DNA from 3 places in the Mesorhizobium sp. M0029 genome. Region 2 is predicted to be linked to each of the others. Evidence: riboswitches for the same ligand, from Rfam matches in the RefSeq annotation. Region 2 holds a riboswitch; each other region holds the start of a gene.
What was found. Region 2 has a riboswitch for thiamine pyrophosphate ahead of NKJ76_RS19555 (YkoF family thiamine/hydroxymethylpyrimidine-binding protein). Riboswitches for the same ligand answer to the same signal wherever they lie in the genome.
Positions count from the first base shown of each region.

Region 1: another riboswitch for thiamine pyrophosphate. It lies ahead of thiB (thiamine ABC transporter substrate binding subunit); the one in region 2 lies ahead of NKJ76_RS19555 (YkoF family thiamine/hydroxymethylpyrimidine-binding protein).
Region 3: another riboswitch for thiamine pyrophosphate. It lies ahead of thiC (phosphomethylpyrimidine synthase ThiC); the one in region 2 lies ahead of NKJ76_RS19555 (YkoF family thiamine/hydroxymethylpyrimidine-binding protein).

Region 1 is NZ_JAMYVF010000008.1:211,623-217,782, forward strand. It holds gene NKJ76_RS16190 (ABC-F family ATP-binding cassette domain-containing protein) at 1-1,644, opposite strand, end outside; gene NKJ76_RS16195 (thiamine diphosphokinase) at 1,646-2,305, opposite strand; TPP riboswitch at 2,468-2,582, shown strand; gene thiB (thiamine ABC transporter substrate binding subunit) at 2,626-3,633, shown strand; gene thiP (thiamine/thiamine pyrophosphate ABC transporter permease) at 3,883-5,490, shown strand; gene thiQ (thiamine ABC transporter ATP-binding protein) at 5,487-6,160, shown strand, end outside.
Region 2 is NZ_JAMYVF010000011.1:168,184-174,343, reverse strand. It holds gene NKJ76_RS19560 (ABC transporter permease) at 1-780, opposite strand, end outside; gene NKJ76_RS19555 (YkoF family thiamine/hydroxymethylpyrimidine-binding protein) at 1,036-1,644, opposite strand; TPP riboswitch at 1,635-1,747, opposite strand; gene NKJ76_RS19550 (hypothetical protein) at 2,190-2,345, shown strand; gene NKJ76_RS19545 (hypothetical protein) at 2,611-2,862, shown strand; gene NKJ76_RS19540 (DUF2934 domain-containing protein) at 3,022-3,261, opposite strand; gene NKJ76_RS19535 (hypothetical protein) at 3,354-3,569, opposite strand; gene NKJ76_RS19530 (DUF1236 domain-containing protein) at 3,668-3,997, opposite strand; gene NKJ76_RS19525 (hypothetical protein) at 4,340-4,642, opposite strand; gene NKJ76_RS19520 (hypothetical protein) at 4,803-5,132, shown strand; partial or broken gene NKJ76_RS32420 (PRC-barrel domain containing protein) at 5,099-5,233, shown strand; gene NKJ76_RS19510 (hypothetical protein) at 5,534-5,755, opposite strand; gene NKJ76_RS19505 (heme-copper oxidase family protein) at 6,022-6,160, opposite strand, start outside.
Region 3 is NZ_JAMYVF010000022.1:37,201-43,360, forward strand. It holds partial or broken gene hemA (5-aminolevulinate synthase) at 322-1,535, shown strand; gene NKJ76_RS27360 (ATP-grasp domain-containing protein) at 2,106-3,410, shown strand; TPP riboswitch at 3,634-3,750, shown strand; gene thiC (phosphomethylpyrimidine synthase ThiC) at 3,854-5,689, shown strand; gene thiO (glycine oxidase ThiO) at 5,686-6,160, shown strand, end outside.

The sequences.
Region 1 (6,160 bases), on a different contig from region 2:
CGCCTCGATCTTCTTGGGCAAGGATTCCAGGGCGAATTTCTGCTTGAACGACAGTTTCTTCGACGGCCCTTTTGGCGCTGCCGGCTCGCTCTTGCCCGGCGCCGGCGCATCGCTGGCTTCGGCCTTGGCGCGCGCCTTGCGGTCGTCGAGCCGGGTGCCGCCGCGCTGCGCCAGCATGTCGGAATAGCCACCGGCATATTCGATCCAGCGGCCGCCTCCGTCCGGGGCGATGATGCTGGTGACGGTGCGGTCGAGGAAGTCGCGGTCGTGGCTGACCAGGATGACCGTGCCGGCAAAGCCGGCGACAAGTTCCTGCAACAGTTCCAGCGTCTCCATGTCGAGATCGTTGGTCGGCTCGTCGAGCACCAGAAGGTTGGCCGGCCGCGCCAGAACACGCGCCAGGAGCAGCCGCGCCCGTTCGCCGCCGGACAGCTCGCGCACCGGGGTGCGCGCCTGTTCCGGCTTGAACAGGAAATCCTTCATGTAGGACACGACATGGCGCTGCTCGCCATTGATGACGAGGTTTTCGCCGCGCCCGTCCGTGAGATACTGCGCCAGGGTCTCGGCCGGATCGACCGCCTCGCGCTTCTGGTCGAGCGTGGCGATTTCCAGATTGGTGCCGAGCCGCACCGAGCCGGCATCGGGCTTCATCTCGCCGGTGAGCATCTTCAACAGCGTCGTCTTGCCGGCGCCGTTCGGCCCGACAAGGCCGACGCGATCGCCGCGCTGGATGCGGGTCGAGAAGCCCTTGACCACGGTCAGGTCGCCAAAACTCTTCTCGATGTTCTTGGCCTCGATCACCAGCTTGCCGGATTCGGCGGCGTCGCTGGCCACCATGGTCGCCGAGCCCTCGGCGCCGCGATGGCCGCGAAAACGCTGGCGCATGGTCTGCAGTTCGCCCAGGCGGCGCATGTTGCGTTTGCGGCGAGCCGTCACGCCATAGCGCAGCCAATGCTCCTCGCGCACGATCTGGCGGCCGAGCTTGTGCTGTTCGCGCTCTTCCTCTTCCAGCACAAGGTCGCGCCATTCCTCGAAATGGCCAAAGCCCTTGTCGAGGCGGCGGGTCTGGCCACGGTCGAGCCAGACAGTGGCGCGCGAGACGCGTTCGAGGAAGCGACGGTCGTGCGAGATGACGATCAGCGCCGAAGACGTCCGGACAAGCTCTTCTTCCAGCCATTCGATGACCGACAAATCGAGATGGTTCGTCGGCTCATCAAGCAGCAGAATATCGGGTTCGGGCGCCATGACGCGGGCAAGTGCTGCGCGGCGCGCCTCGCCGCCGGAGAGATCGTTGGGGTTCTCCGTGCCGGCGAGGCCGAGATGCTCCATCAGATATGTGGCGCGGTAGGGATCGTCGGCAGGCCCAAGCCCGGCCTCGACATAGGCGCGCACATTGGCAAAGCCGTCCATGTCGGGCATTTGCGGGAGATAGCGCACCGTTGCCGAAGGCTGGCGGAAGACCTCGCCGTCTTGCGGCTCGATCAGACCAGCAGCAATCTTCAGGAGCGTCGACTTGCCGGAGCCGTTGCGGCCGACGAGCGCGATCTTGTCACCGGCGGACGCCGTCAGTTCGGCGCCATCGAGCAGCGGCGTGCCGCCAAAGGTCAGTCTTATGCCGTCGAGGTTGAGAAGGGGCGGGGCCATGTCAGCTTTCAGGCAAGGGGTAGGGGTGGGCGAGCAGCAGCGCGCGGCCATGGCCGAGCGCGATTTCGAGGCCGCCCCCGGTCGTGTTGGACTTGACCTCGTTCGAGATGGTCAGCGACGAGCCGAACACGACCTCGACATGGTCGAGCGGCCACTTCGCGCCGGACACGGTGAGGCCCGAAAGATCGGAAAAGCCGAGCACCGAAAACAGCGTTCCGTCGGCATAGTCGAAGCCGGCCTTGCCAGGCAGCAGAGGGGCGCCTTCCTGCGCTCCGCTGGTCAACAGCAATTTTGTGCCGGCCTCGGCCAGCCGCAGGCTGAGCGCCAGATGGAGGAAGGCGTGGTCGGCGCGCTTGCCGCCGAAAGCGCCGGCCAGCACCAGGCTGGTGGCGCCGCGTTCCAATGCCGCCGCGATCGCCAGTTCGCCATCGGTCTTGTCCTTTTCGGGAGGAAACACCTCCCGCGGCACGGCGGCGAGATCGGCAGGCAGGTCCGCCGGCACGGAATCGAAATCGCCGACCCACAGCTCCGGCATCACGCCGAGCAGGCGGGCATGATCGATGCCGGCGTCGGCGGCGATGACGCGCGTGCCCGCGACCTGGCGGTCGAGCCGCGGCGTGCGGACGAGATCGCCGCCAAGCAGGATGGTGAATGTGCTCATATCCGCTGGCCCTTACCAGCCCCGCCGACGAAACGGAAGGCCGAGCGGCACCGTCACTCTTTGTTGGAGCATGATCTTTTTCCGGAAACGGATTCCACTTTCCGGGATCACGCTCGGGCAAACTTCCACTTGCGTGGCACCTTGGCCGGGCCTATGTGTCGAAACGCTCTAACGGGGTGCCGGACGCGATCTTCGCGGACCGGCTGAGAGGCAGTCTCGCCAACCCGCTGAACCTGATCCGGTTTGTACCGGCGGAGGGATTAGACGCTTCGGACAGCCCGACGCCTCAATTCCTTTCAACACGAATGAAGGAGGCGCCGATGCGCATTTTTTTGTCCCGTCTTGTCCCAGCGCTTGGGCTTGCTGTTTCGCTACTGGCAAGCCCTGCGTGCGCGCAGGAAAAACTCACGATCTATACCTATGAGAGTTTCACTGCCGACTGGGGTCCAGGCCCCCAGGTGAAGAAGGAATTCGAGGCCGAGTGTGGCTGCAGCGTCGACTTCGTCTCGGTGGCCGACGGCGTCGCGCTGCTCAATCGCGTCAAGCTCGAAGGTGCGTCGACCAAAGCCGATATCGTGCTTGGCCTCGACACCAACCTCACCGCGGAAGCCAAGGCTTCCGGCCTGTTTGTCCCACATGGCGCGGTGGCTGAAAACAACGTGCCGGGCGGCTGGAGCGACGACACTTTCGTGCCCTATGATTATGGTTATTTCGCCGTCGTCTACGACACCGAGAAGCTGAAGAACCCACCGAAGAGCCTGAAGGAACTGGTCGAGGGCGATGCCGCCGACAAGATCGTCATCCAGGATCCGAGGACGTCGACGCCGGGCCTCGGCCTGCTGCTGTGGGTTAAGTCGGTCTATGGCGACAAGGCGCCGGAAGCCTGGGCCAAACTCAAGGGCAAAGTGCTGACGGTGACGCCCGGCTGGAGCGAGGCCTATGGCCTGTTCACCAAGGGCGAGGCGCCGATGGTGCTGTCCTATACGACATCGCCGGCCTACCACATGGTGGCCGAGAACACCGGGCGCTTCCAGGCGGCGTCGTTCGAAGAAGGCGAGTATTTGCAGGTCGAGGTCGCCGGCATCACCACCACGGGCGCGAAGAACCCGCTGGCGGCAAAGTTTCTGGCCTTCATGACCGGGCCGAAATTCCAGGATGTCATTCCGGAGACCAACTGGATGTTCCCGGCTGGGAAAACCGACAAGCCGCTCAATCCGGCTTTTGATAGGCTGGTCAAGCCGGCGAAGACCTTGCTGTTCAGCCCGGAAGAGGTCGCGGCAAATCGCAAGGCCTGGGTGGATGAATGGCTGGCGGTGATGAGCAAGTAGGAATTCAGGATGGCGCTTGAACACCCCCCTCTGGCCTGCCGGCCATCTCCCCCGCAAGGGGGGAGATCAAGCGCTCGGAAGCTTTCGCCAACCTCCAACGCTGCGAGGATGGGGCGGGGAGCGAAGCTGCTAATCTCCCCCCTTGCGGGGGAGATGGCCGGCAGGCCAGAGAGGGGTGGGCGGGAACTCGACTTCCGTGAAATATTTGCGTCAGCAGCGAACGTGCGCCGTAGGGTTGGATAGCGCGAAATGCGTGCGCACTATCCCTCTGACCCCCGCATCACGGCCGGCATTGTCGCGCTTGCGGCAATCGCGCTGCTGATCGGTGGCGCCTTCGCCGGCCTTATCCGCGAAGGCGCGCACGACCTTTCCGGCGCCGCGTCCGCCTTTGACCTCTATCTCCTGCGCGTTGTCCGCTTCACGCTCTGGCAGGCTGCGCTCTCGACTCTGCTTTCCGCCGTACCGGCGCTCTTCGTCGCCCGGGCGCTGTCGCGGCATCCGCGCTTCTTCGGACGCGGCTTCATCCTGCAGCTGTTCACTGTGCCCCTTGCCTTGCCGGCAATTGTCGGAGCGCTGGGCATACTGGCGCTCTATGGCCGCGCCGGTTATTTCGCCGCGATCGGTGGCCAGAGCTGGCCCGACATCTATGGGCTGTCGGGCATCCTCGTCGCCCACGTCTTCTTCAACCTGCCGCTGGCCACCCGGCTGTTCCTCGAAGCGCTGGGAACGGTGCCGGCCGATCAATGGCGGCTGGCTAGCCAGCTCGGCATGGGGGCGAGGCCAGCCTTCCGGCTGATCGAGTGGCCGGTGCTGCGCGCCGCGCTGCCGGGCGTCGCCGGGCTTGTCTTCATGCTTTGCATCACCTCCTTCACCATCGTCCTGATCCTCGGCGGCGGGCCGGCGGCGACGACGCTGGAAGTCGCCATCTATCAGGCGCTGCGTTTCGACTTCGATCCGGCGCGAGCGGTGACGCTGACGGTGCTGCAGATCGCGCTGACTTTTGCCGTCATGCTGGCGCTGACGCGGCTCGGCGCCAATGTGACCGGCGACGCCAATTTGCCTGTCGCGCCGCGCCGCTATCACTTGGCCGGCAAAGCAGAAACAGCGTTCAACGCCGTCCTGATCGTGCTCGCCTTGCTGTTCGTCGCCGGACCAATGGCGGCCACCGTCGCGTCCGGCCTCGGCGCCGATCTCGGCCGGCTGGCGGGCGAGAGTGCCGTGCGTCAGGCGACCCTGACCAGCGCCGGTCTCGCCCTCTCGGCGGCGCTACTTTCGGTGGCGCTGTCGCTGTCGCTGATCATGGCTCGGCGGGCACTGTCGCTGCGCCGCCGGTCCAGTGCCCGTTCATTGCTCGAACATGCCACCGACACCGGCGCCGGCTTCGTCCTCGTCGTGCCGCCCATTGTCATCGGCGCCGGCTGGTTTCTCCTGCTGCGCACGGTCAGCGATGTCTTTGCCATCGCGCCGGTCATGGTCGTCATCGTCAATGCGGTGATGGCGATGCCCTTTGCCATCCGCGCGATGCGCCCGGCCTATGATGCGGCGAGCGAGCGCCACGAAAAGCTGTGCGCGCAGCTCGGCATTGCGGGCTGGAACCGGCTGCTTCTGGTCGACTGGCCATCGCTCCGGCGGCCGCTGGCCACCGGCTTTGCCTTCGCCATGGCACTGTCGCTCGGCGATCTCGGCGTCATCGCGCTGTTCGGCAGCGATTCGGTACAGACCTTGCCCTATCTCCTGCTGGCGCGCATGGGCAGCTATCGCACGGCCGATGCTGCCGGGCTGGCTTTGCTGCTCGGGGCGGTCTGCCTTGCATTGGTGGTCGCGGCAGACTGGCTGGGACGGGGAGAGAGATCGTGACGTCCGCTGTGGAGAAAGGCACGACTGTCCGGCTGGACAAGGTCTCGTTCAGCTATGGCGAAACGTCATTCCTGTTCGATGTCGAATTCCATACATCTAAGATCACCGCCATCATGGGGGCAAGTGGTTCGGGCAAATCGACCTTGCTCAATCTGGTGGCTGGTTTCGAGACGCCGGAGTCCGGTCGTGTGCTGATCGGCGGCGCCGATGTCGGCGCCGAGCCGCCTTCGGCGCGGCCGGTGTCGATGGTATTCCAGGAAAACAATCTGTTTGCTCATCTCTCGGTGGAGAAGAATGTCGGGCTCGGCCGCTCGCCATCGCTCAACCTGACCGACGCCGATCGCGCCGCGATCGCCGAGGCGCTTGACCGCGTCGGCCTGGCCGGCAAGGAAATGCGCCTGCCGCGCGAACTCTCCGGCGGCGAAAGGCAGCGCGTGGCGCTCGCCCGCGTTCTGGTGCGCGACCGGCCAGTGCTGCTGCTCGACGAGCCGTTCGCTTCGCTCGGGCCAGCACTGCGCGACGACATGCTCGACCTGGTGGCCGGCGTTCATGCCGAGCGGGCGATGACGGTGCTGTTCGTCACGCATCAGCCGGAAGACGCTCGCCGTATCGGCGAGCAGATGGTTTTTCTGGACAATGGCAGGGTTGCCGCGACGGGACCTGCCGCCGA
Region 2 (6,160 bases):
CCAAGGCATGGCGAAGCGCTGGACGAGCACCGCAATGGCGAACAAGACAAGCGTGAGCGCGGCGCTGACGGCGACCGCGGCGAGCACCAGATCGGGCCGAAAGTTGTTCTTGGCATTGAGCATGTAGATGCCCAGCCCCTTCGCCGCCCCCGCATATTCGGCGAAGATCGCGCCGACGACGGCGTAGGTGATGGAGATGCGCAGCCCGGCGAAGAAATAGGGCAGCGCCGAAGGCAGGCGCGCCAGCCAGAAGATGCGCCAGCGCCCTGCCCCCATGGTGGCGAGCATCTGCGAAATCGCCTTGCTGGTCGCGGCAAAACCCTCGACCAGCGCCACCATCATCGGGAAGAAGGTAACGAGCGCCACAAGCAAGATTTTTGGCATCAGCCCGAAGCCGAACCACAGTACGATGAGCGGCGCAATCGCGACCAGCGGCAAGGTCTGGCTGACAATCAGCAGCGGAAACAGCGCGCGGCGCAGCGGGGCCAAGAAATCGACCAGCGCCGAAAGCACGAAGGCAGCGACCAACGAGCAGGCGAAGCCGGCTGATGTGGCGCGGATGGTGGGCAGCGTGTTGTCGGCAAGGGCAGCGCGATGCTCCCAGGCCTGCTGCAGCACGCGCGACGGCGCCGGCAGCATGGTGGGCGCAGCGCCACCATAGCGGGCGTAGAGCTCCCACGCCGCGAGGAGCAGGGCGGAGGCGCAGGCGGCGGGGATGGTCTTGGCGATGGCTGCGGCTAATCTCCCCCCTCGAGGGGGAGATGTCGCCGAAGGCGACAGAGGGGGTCGTCTCGCATAGAGCGCCCACGCCTTGCCGATGCGAAAAGGACGTCGGCGCTCCACGCGCTGGGACCCCCTCTGGCCTGCCGGCCATCTCCTGCTCGAGGGGGGAGATTCGTGGGCATCGCGGTCTTCGCCAATCGCCAATGGCTCCCCTCCTCTCTGTGCTGAGGTGTCAGAGGCATCTCCTCCACGCAATGGGTCAGATAAACCAGCCACGGCAATATCCTCAAGGAACGACGCTTGAGCCGCGGCTCAGACGGCGCTCGGGCTGTTCGCCGAGATCGTGATGTCGAGGGTGACGTGGCCGGCGCCGGGGCCGAAGCGGCAGAAGGCCTCGTTGAGCGTGGCAAACACCGCACCGGCATCGCCACGCAATTTGGTGCAGAAGTTCTTTGAGCGCTCAAAGACGCCGGACTGTTTCAGGAAATCGATGCAGCCGTAGATCTCGTCCATATGGTCGCCCGTGCCCATGACGTAGAGCGAGAACTGCGCCGCCACCGGCTGGCCGGTCGACGGCGTGGCCTGGACAGCGCGGATCGCGGCGATCTTGCGCTCGTCCAGCGGAATGGCGGGGCCGCCGGTCTCGTCGGAGCGGCAGATCGGATCGTCGGGCTCGCCCGGACAGCCGCGCGAGACCGCCGCCGAAAGCACGCAGTGCTTGCCGCTTTTGGCCGCCGCGACGAACAGGTCGCGCATGGCGGGAAACAGCACCTCGGGCGGCCCGACCATAAGCGTCGAGATGTCGTCGGTTTCGATCCGCAGCCGGTCGCGCCACGGATCGAGCGCGCCGAGCGCGCCAAGGATGACGCCGACGAAATCGTCGGTCATGGGATAAAGGGAAATCTGTGCGCCTGAAAACATCGCCCGCCTCGCTCCGCTGGTATTATCCAGATCAGCTTTAGGGTCCGAAGGCTTGCCGCCCTCATCTCAGCCCCGACCATACGGAGCACCCCTGTGGATGAGCGGGTTAAAGCATTGTTCGCGACATTGGGGAAGCCGTTTGTTGAAGGCACTGCGGCAAAGTGTTTTGGGCCAGACGGGCCGGGCGCCCGGGCGTTCAGAGCGACTCGTCAGTTCGTTGCGTTATGAGATTTCCACGAATTTCTTATAACTGCGTTGAAATTCAAGCTGATAAACGTAATTACAAGAAAACGGCAGAGCCTCCGCGCAGCCCTTACGGTTTCTGCATTTCCTTATCCGCGACCCCATCCGAACTGTGCTGCTGCGTCGCTAGGGCTTGCCTGTGCTGGTCCCCTCGCCCCAGCGCTACGCCATCCACAAGCTGATCGTCGCCTCGCGACTCGGGCCGAGCGCTGGCCAAGCGGGAGAAGGATCTCCATCAAGCGCGCCTGCTGACCCAAGCGCTCGAAGCCACGCGTCGCCAGGACGACCTTGCCTTCGCCTTCATGGACGCGTGGGACAAGGGCGAAAACTGGCGCGAGACGATCCGGCGCGGCCTGAACCTGTTCGACGCCGACACGAGGGAAACAGTCAACACCATCCTGGGAAAATCCCTCCGCGAAATTGGTGCGAGTCCTGAAGGATTCACGATGCGTGATTAGCTGAAGCGACCGCTGCTATATTCATTGTCATCGTCCCAACTGTACGAAATTGGCTTGACGCTCGTTCGTACATAAAGTACGATATCTCTTTTCGCAGAGAGGAATGTCCTTGAGCACAGCGAACCATGTTGCCTTCGCCGATCTCTCTCGTCCTTTGCTGTCACCCCCGTCATTGCCGCCGCCTTTGTTGCCGCCGCCTTTATTGCCGCCCCCTTTGTTGCCCTTGTCATTCGATCAGTGCGAACGCCTCGCCGGGGCCTGGCGAATGGCCAGCCAGGACATCGCCGACGACATCCGCTTCATCCGCCAATATCTGAAAGTCGTTGCCGAGAAGGACGAGAGGCTGTCGACCGGCACCCTTGTTCACAGCCGCGCCTATGTCGAGGCCTGCGCCGGCTGGCTGCCACAGACTGTAGCGCGGTATCTGCGCCACCTGCGCCAGATCACCGAATGCGAACTGGCCATGACAGCTGCCGGGATTCGCTTTGCGCTGTCGAGTTATGCCTGGGAGGCATGAGGGCGCCTGTCGCCAAACACAAGGAATTGCGCTGCCCGTCGCAGGCGCAATTCGTCAGGTTGAGAGGCTCGGGCGCGCCTGAACGGCGGGCGCCAAGGATGGCCCGGCCAGCTAATTCCGGCCTTGCTTTATTTCGACTGGCCTTGTTTCAACTTGGCCTTATTTCGATTTGGCTTTGCCGGACTTTGCGGCGGCAGGCTTCGCTGCCTTTGACTTGGCGGCTGCCTTGGCGGGCTTGGCGTCAGCTTTCTTCGCCGCCTTTTTTGGCTTGGCGACCGCGCCATCGACTTCAGCCGTGGCCTGCTCCCAGTGTTCCTGATGCGCGCCTTCAGGCCGGCCGGCCTTTTCCCAAATCTCGTGCGCGCGCTGGCGAATGCGGTCCTGTTTGTCGTCCGTCACTTAAGCCTCCGTGGTTGGGTCCGGTCGGTTGGTCCAGATTCCACGAAAACATTAGCCGAAAATTCGGCCGGCGTCTTGAGTGACGAGACATCTCAGCGCGGGTCGGAAATCACCGCAACGCCGAGCAGCGCCGCTTTCTTGACGATCAGCCCCGCGAGGTCGGCATCCGAACGATCGGTGCCGGTGCGCTCCCGCAGGAGCGCGATCGCTTCCTTCATCGATAACAGCGCCGTGTTGCGCTCGGCCAGCAACTTGTCGCAACACGCCGCAACATTGGCGGAGTTCGGGGTCTCGACATGCGGCAACATGGCAATTCTCCTTTCATCATGTTCGTCATTCGGCCCTGCCGCCCTTTTGGGAAGAACGACAGGGCCGTATCACCGATGAATGGTTAGGTTGTCGAGCGTTACTCGACCACCTCGACAATCCTGCGCGTGCTGGGGTCGACCAACACGGTATGGTTGTCGACGACGGCGTATCTGTACTGAACGTCGGGAACCTCCTGCAGCTCGACAGTGTCAGGCAAGGCAGTGCCGACATTCAATTCGACGCCGAGCAGATTGACCGAGGCAAGCGGATGTTTCTTTACGTACTGGTGCACGACCGTGCGCTGTTCCGGGGTGATGATCACCTGCTGCTGTGCCGGCTGCGTGACGATGACCTCGTCGGCGGCGGCAATGCCGATACCAGCGATCATGGCGAGCCCGGCGACGGCGGGAATAAGGATGGTTTTCATCTTCGTCTCCTGTCGTTGTTGGCGAGCTCCGCCGTGTTCCCGCATGAGGCGAAAACAGCGCAGATCGAGGTGGCGGGCTCCTGGAGGCAAACGCAGCCGGTACGGTCTTGTTCCGCAAGCGGAGACTAAATTGATCGGCTTCCCGGTCATGCCAGCAGAACCCGCACCCGCAAGATTCGCATTGAAGCACAATCCCTCAGGAGACCTTCGACGTGGACGATGCACGGCTCCAAATTCCGGTGGCGATCGCGGCCGGCGCCGGCATTGATCCGGTGACCGCGTCGCCCGGCCAAGACCGGAACCGACCGCCTTCGTGCCACGCCGTGAAGTTTCAAGCAAAGGTCATTGCTTCGGCGGCTGCGCAGGCACCTCGCCAGGCTTGATCACCGGCGTCTTGCCCTGGTCCGGCGGCGGCTGCGTCATACCCTGGTCACCACTGGGCGGCGGCTGCAGCACGCCGCCGCAGGGACCGAGCGTGCTGGTCGATTCGCCACCGCCATTGGCGACCGGCGGCTTCCGAGCATCGTCCTGAGGCTGCGCCTGGCAAGGCGCGGCAGGGCCGTTCCGGTCGCCATTGTCCTGCGCAGCCGCCGGGTCGGCCAGCGCCAAGAGCAGCACGCATGGGATGAGGGGGAAAGTCTTCATGGTCCAGCTCCTCTGGATTCATCTCCTTGGCAAAACAGACTAGTCCTTGGCAAAGCAGACTGGCGGCAATTGGTTCCACGGAGATGGAGTGGTTGCCGGAACCTGACAGCCGGAAGTGAGTTCCACCTTCTCGACGCAAAGCCGCCCAGAGGAGGCAATCATGGAAGAACGAAACAGAAAACCCAATGACGAGGTCGAGGCGCCACCGAGCAAAAACGATGCCCGCGACACGATCGCCAATGACGAGGTGGAGGCGCCGACGCCGCGCCGGCAGGATTGGGATGCGCTGCGTGGCGCAACGGTCCTGCCCGACGGAGCAGATGAGGAAAGCCTGCCGGACACCACCGGAGTCGAGAAGGAAGGCGAACTGCCCGAGGAGGATGACGACAACCCCTACCAGGACAGTGACGATGCCTTGCCCGACGACGCCGAGGAAGCCGCCATTGGTCACGACCTGGCGAGGCGCGGCGGCCCGTTCGACGAGGTGTAAGGGCAGCGACCGCGGACTTTCGAGAGGTTTCCCGGGACGTCCACGCCGTCACCAGTTGGACCAAGGATGAGCTGAAGGCGATGCCGGAGCATCGCGATTGATATTTCGAAGGATCCGGCTGGTCTGATCCTTCGTTTAAGGCGCCTTGGCGGTTTGGTTAAATTTAGCCCTTGTGGTCAAGGGCCGGCGGCGACGCAATCTCGGCACGTTCGACAGCCGCGAGGCAGCCGAGAAGCACGAACGCGAAGCCCAATATCTCAAGCGCCGTTGAGGCCGCTCGCCTGAATCTTCAAAGTGCGCAAGATATCCCCGCCGCGGGCGGCGCAGACACGCTCCAGCATCGCAACGCTGCGAACCGGGCCATCGCCCGCCGGCACTTGAGTGCCGACGGGCTCTGACCTTCAGTTCGACCCGGGATCGCCGAGCGCCTCGGTGACGAAGGACGCCGCGATCAGGTCGTCGGCGTCGAGGCGTAGGGAGCCTTCGACACCCCCCATGATGGCCGCGACCTTCTGGAAGGTCTGCATCTCGTGTTCAGTAACGCTGGCGTCTCGCATCCTGGCTTTCAGATCGGCGATGCGTCGGCCCAGTGAGGCCGACGTTCCGATTTCTCTGTTCGACATGGTGGCCTGCTCCTCCCCCAACCCATGCTGTGGACGTACTCAAGTCTGCCTATATATAAGGCAGCGCGAATACAGTCGCCGCAACGCGCGATATCTGGGAAGGTTCCGGCGCCAAATAGTCACGAAATAATACGTGGTGGGACTCGGGTATGTTAAGCGCCGACGCGGCGATAGACACCGCAGCCAGCGGCTGCGGCCATCGGCCTGGCCAACCCGTGTCGCGGGTCGCGAATGCGGGTCGGACTTTGATCGCCGCGCGCGAACAGTCAGCGAGAGGCCGGAACCACGCCGGACACCGAGCGCGCCGTTTCGGGCGAAAACACCACGAAAGCAAAAACCAGAACGGCAGCGGCGATAATGACCGAGCCGCCGGCGACGATCGGTTCAAGCGCCGGGTTTCCCTGC
Region 3 (6,160 bases), on a different contig from region 2:
CCCGAAAGCCCGCCGAGCGCAGCTCTGACAAGGCCGCGACAGGAATCGAACGACGACTGGCCAGAATTATGAAATCGCTTGCGACACTCATGCAATTTCAGACATTTCAGTAACAAATAGATTTAACATTCTCTTCACTTGCACTTTGGGGCGCGTTACCCGAATTAGCTGGAGCGGCCGAAACCCCCGCAAGATCAAGCGCGTAGTCGAAATCCAATCTTGCTGGTGCTTGTCGAGGGATGCGACGCGATGGGCCGGCGCAGGTGCGCTGTGAAGCAGCACTGAGCGCGCCGAAAAACGGCTTCCCAACAGGAGATTGATTTGGATTATGTGCAGTATTTCGCCGGAAGAATCGAGCAACTCAAAGGCCGTGGCGGGTATCGTGAATTTGCCGATCTGGAGCGTCAGTCTGGCAACTTCCCAAAGGCCTGGCTCAATAGGCCCGACGGCCGAAAAAAGAGATAACCATTTGGTGCACTAATGATTATCTCGGTATGGGGCAGCACCCCAAAGTGCTATCGGCAATGAAGCGCGCCATCGATGCCAACGGCGCAGGATCGGGAGGATCCCGCAACATTGGTGGCACCAACCATTATCACGTGTTGCTCGAGCGGGAGCTTGCAGCTTTCCACAACAAGGAAGCAGGATTGATTTTTGTTTCCGGCTTCAGCTCAAACGATTCATCATTGAGTACATTGGCATCTTTGATGCCGGACACAATTATATTTTCTGACGCGCACAACCACGCTTCAATTATTAGAGGATGCCGCAACAGCCGGGCCGAAAAGCGCGTCTTCCAGCATAACGACGTTGCGCATTTGCGGGAGCTTCTGCGCAGCGTAAATCCTGCAAGACCCAAGATCATTGTTTTTGAATCGGTATATTCAATGGACGGTGACATTTCACCGATCAAAGATATCTGTGACATGGCGGACGAATTTGGCGCAATGACGTTTCTGGATGAAGTTCATGCATCGGGAATGTACGGTCCGAAAGGCGCCGGCATTGCCGCGGAACTTGGCATCATGGATCGTCCAACCATCATCGAAGGGACGCTAGGTAAGGCGTTCGGCTCGATGGGGGGTTATGTGACCGGACCTGCCTCCATTGTTGACAGCATACGAAGCTTCTCGATCGGTTTCATTTTCACCACGGCGCTTGCGCCAGCGCTAGCGGCTGGTGCGCTGGCAGCGCTGCGCCATCTTCGCGATTCAGATTCAGAACGAATTGATCTGCACCGGAAAACGAAACTTTTAATCGGATTGCTGAAAGAGGCGGGCATCCCCGTCATGCCGACCCGAAGCCACATCATTCCTGTGCCTATTGGTGATCCATTCCGTTGCAAGGAAGCGTCCCGCCAGCTTCTGGATCAGCATGGAATATACGTTCAGCCAATTCTGGCGCCGAGTGTTCCGGTGGGAACCGAGCGGTTCAGGGTGACGGTTACGCCTGCCCATAGTACGACAGATATTCGGACGTTCGTCGATGCGCTCAGGCAGGTTCTGCTGCGGGACAATCTTGGCAAGGCTGCCTAATGTAAATGCTGGGAACGACAGGGCGCGCAGCCTCAGACCTGATTATATCAGCCGGGCTCGCCGAGGTGGAAGCGGCGGTCAGCGATCCGGTTCTGACGCCCGATCGCATCTTCGAATGTCATCGGAAAGCAGTTCCGTAACCCGCAATGACAGCTTTCGCGATCTTAAATGATGTGACTCCATGATTGAATGGGGCCGTTTGACGACTCGCTGCTTACACATCGGGCCGGTTCCAGATTCAGGGCTCACCATGAGCCGGTATGACCAGAGCGCATGTTCTTGTGCTGCGAGTTTGATGTGGCTTGGCGTGCCCTACCCGAGGGGTAGGTCACGCCCAGGCCCACGGGATCACACACCAACCCCAGCTAACCTGGTTTGAACGGAGCAAGCCTCCGACGCCGCCCTAATCAAAAACGCTGCAACAGATCCTTCAAATCAATTTACAAGATTTTTACAACCGTCAGTCGTTGACAATGGTACGGCACCCCGAGTCTGAGGTCCGGCACGGCCACAAAAGTGACACCGGTACCCTCGGACCGCCGCCAGCACGCAACATCGGGATTAACAGCAATGGTAAGAAGAAGAGCGCTCATATTGGTCGAAGGCCATAGGGGTACTGGTCAGCTATACGTCCAAGCGGCTCAGTGTCTTGGTCTTCATCCAATTACTCTGACGGCTGATCCACCTCGGTACGACTATCTTTCGGCGGAAAACGTTGAGGCAATCCGTGTCGACACTGGCAATCTCGAAGCGTTGGTCCGCGAAAGTTCGCGGCTGCGTGCTACCCACGACATTGCTGGCATTACTGGCTTTGCCGGGGACCATGAATCGATCTATGCGACAGTTGGCAAGCTTTGCCGGCATTTCGATCTACCGGGACCGAACCCTGAATCGATTGAACGAAGCTGCGACAAATTCAAGCAACGCCAACTCCTCGCGCAGGCCGGCGTTCCAATACCGGCCTATCGGTTGGCAGCGAATGCGGCGGAGGTAGAAAGCTCGGCTGCAGAGATCGGCCTGCCCGTGATTCTTAAGCCGGCAGTAGGCAGCGGCAGCATGGGTGTCCGATTGTGCCGCAGCCTCGAAGACGTAGCCGAACATACGACCCATCTATTGGGCGGAAAGCACATATGGCGGTCTACACCGAAAATACTCGTCGAAGAATTCGCACAGGGCCCGTTCTATAGCATTAATGTTATGGGGAATGAGGTCGTTGCGATTTGCGCCAATGACTTTGGTCCCCTCCCCCATTTCGTCATACGTGAGGTGACGTATCCGGCCCTGCTAACCGATCAGGAGCGTGAGCGCATCGCCGATGTTTCGCTGAGCTGTTTGCGGGCTCTCGGCCTTGGCTGGGGGCCAACTAACATTGAACTCCGGTGCACGAAACGCGATCCAGTTGTCATTGAAGTCAATCCGCGTCTTAGTGGCGCGCCCGACCCTCAACTGGTCCAGTTAGCTTACGGTGTCGACCTCGTCACCGAGCACATCAAGCTTGTCATTGGCGAGGAATGGGATCTGCGCAAAAAGCATTCGCATACTGCGGCCGCGCGATTCCTGCTTCCTGATCAAGATGGCACCCTCGACTGGATTGGTGGCGACACTCAGGCAGCTGCTATATCAGGTGTGGCCGAGGTCAAATTGAATGTTGAACCCAAGACACCGATCGTCAGGAAGGGGGATTTCCGAGACTGGATTGGACATGTCATTGCCACTTCGCCCAGCCGTGCTGAAACCGAGGGCGCCCTTCAGCGAGCGGTCGACTTGATCGAATGGTCGATCACCCCTTTTCCGGCGACAATAAGAGGTGATCGAGAGCACGATGTTTGTGGGGCGTTCGGGCGGCCCACCAGTTCTGTTCCGATCAGGCATTGACGGCTTAAGATCCTTGAAACGCAGCAGTTCCGTCTACGTCAATGTCACATCAAGTTTGACGAGGCAAATGCAGCTTTGGCCACACCTGCCTTGTCTCCCGCGGAACTTCTCCGCGACCCATGGCGAGGCCGTCGGCCCAATTTGGGCCCAATTTGAATGCCGCCCACCGCCGCCGCAGGACGAACATGCGCTTGACAAGACAACGCCGGCCCGTTCAACTTGAGGCATTCACCAGGGGAGTCCCGGCAAGGGGCTGAGATACTGCTGGCTTTCGCGGCGCAGTGACCCGTTGAACCTGATCCAGTTCATACTGGCGTAGGGACGGTGCAAGCGCTCTGCGGGAGTTCACGCCCGAGGTCCTGTTTCGGCAGGTCGACAGAAGCGTCTTTTCATCCTTCCGGCACAGAACTGGGTCTCCAATGCATGAGCAAAGGAGCCTCAAGATGAATGCCCTCACCCCAGCCGTCTCAACGGGGCCGCTGCCTGCTTCGCGTAAGATCCACAAGCCCGGTGCCATCCACCCGCAGATCAGGGCGCCGATGCGCGAAATCTCCGTCCATCCGACAGCCGGCGAACCGCCCGTCACCGTCTACGATCCGTCGGGCCCCTATACCGATCCGGCTGTCGAAACCAGCATCGAAAAAGGCCTGGCCCGGCTTCGCCACGAATGGATCTTGGCGCGCGGCGATGTCGAGGTCTGCGACGGCCGCCATGTCCGGCCGGAGGACAACGGATTCGCGACGGGCGAACGCCTGACGCCAGAATTTCCCATCCGCCACCGACCGCTCAGGGCCAAAGCAGGCAAGGCGGTGACGCAGCTTGCCTACGCGCGCGCCGGCATCATCACACCCGAAATGGAGTTCGTCGCCATCCGCGAGAACCTTGGTCGCGAGATCCTGCGCGGCAAGCTTGAGCGCGACGGCGAGGCTTTCGGCGCGACGCTGCCCGATTTCGTCACGCCCGAATTCGTGCGTGACGAGGTGGCGCGCGGACGGGCGATCATCCCCGCCAACATCAACCATCCCGAGAGCGAGCCAATGATCATCGGCCGCAATTTCCTGGTCAAGATCAACGCCAATATCGGCAACTCCGCCGTCACATCGTCGATGGCGGAAGAGGTCGAAAAGATGGTGTGGGCGATCCGCTGGGGCGCCGATACGGTGATGGACCTGTCGACCGGCCGCAACATCCACAACATCCGCGACTGGATCGTGCGCAACGCGCCGGTGCCGATCGGCACGGTGCCGCTCTACCAGGCGCTCGAAAAGGTCGGCGGCATTGCCGAGGATCTGACCTGGGAGGTCTACCGCGACACGCTGATCGAACAGGCCGAGCAAGGCGTCGACTATTTCACCATCCACGCCGGCGTGCGGCTGCATTACATCCCGCTGACCGTCGACCGGGTGACGGGTATCGTCTCGCGCGGCGGCTCGATCATGGCCAAATGGTGCCTGCACCATCACCGGGAGAGCTTCCTCTACGAGCACTTCGCGGAGATCTGCGACATCGCCAGAGCCTACGACGTCTCCTTCTCGCTCGGCGACGGCCTTCGTCCGGGCTCGATCGCCGATGCCAACGACGCGGCGCAGTTCGCCGAGTTGGAAACGCTCGGCGAGCTGACGCAGATCGCCTGGGCGAAGGATTGCCAGGTGATGATCGAGGGGCCTGGCCACGTGCCGATGCACAAAATCAAGGCGAACATGGACAAGCAACTCGCCGTCTGCGGCGAGGCGCCGTTCTATACGCTTGGACCGCTGACGACCGACATCGCGCCGGGCTATGACCACATCACCTCAGGCATTGGCGCCGCGATGATCGGCTGGTTCGGCACCGCCATGCTCTGCTACGTCACGCCCAAGGAGCATCTCGGCCTTCCCGATCGCAACGACGTCAAGATCGGCGTGATCACCTACAAGATCGCCGCCCACGCCGCCGACCTGGCGAAGGGCCATCCGGCAGCGAAAGTCAGGGATGATGCGCTTTCCCGCGCGCGCTTCGAGTTCCGCTGGGAGGACCAGTTCAACCTGTCGCTCGATCCGGAAACGGCGCGGTCCTTCCACGACCAGACTTTGCCCAAGGAAGCGCACAAGGTGGCGCATTTCTGCTCGATGTGCGGACCGAAATTCTGCTCGATGCGTATCTCTCACGACATCCGTGCCGAGGCGCAGAAAGAGGGCATGGCGGCGATGGCGGCGAAATACCGCGAGGGCGGTGATCTCTACCTGCCGGCGGACGAGACCGGGGCACCGCTCATACCTCAGCCACGTGAGCCATCATGAAGGTCTTGGTCAAAGGAGCGGGCGTTGCTGGCCTCACCGCCGCCTTCGAGTTCGCCGCACGCGGCGCGGCGGTTACCGTTGCCGAGACAAGGCCTGCCCTTGGGGGCAATGCGTCGTGGTTCGCCGGTGGCATGTTGGCGCCGTGGTGCGAGCGTGAAAGCGCCGAGCAGCCGGTGCTGGATCTCGGAAGCGACGCCGCCGACTGGTGGGACGCCGCAACGCCAGGCTTGGTAGCACGACGGGGAACGCTGGTCTTGGCCGCGCCGCGCGATGCGGGCGAGCTCGACCGGTTCGCCAGCCGCACGACGGGCTATCGGCGCGTCGAGGAAGATGAAATTGCCTTGCTGGAGCCCGACTTAGCCGGCCGCTTCCGCCGCGGATTGCTGTTCGCCGATGAGGCTCACCTCGACCCACGCCCGGCGATGGCGGCACTTCATGACAAGCTTGCGACCATGGGTGTCAAATTCCACT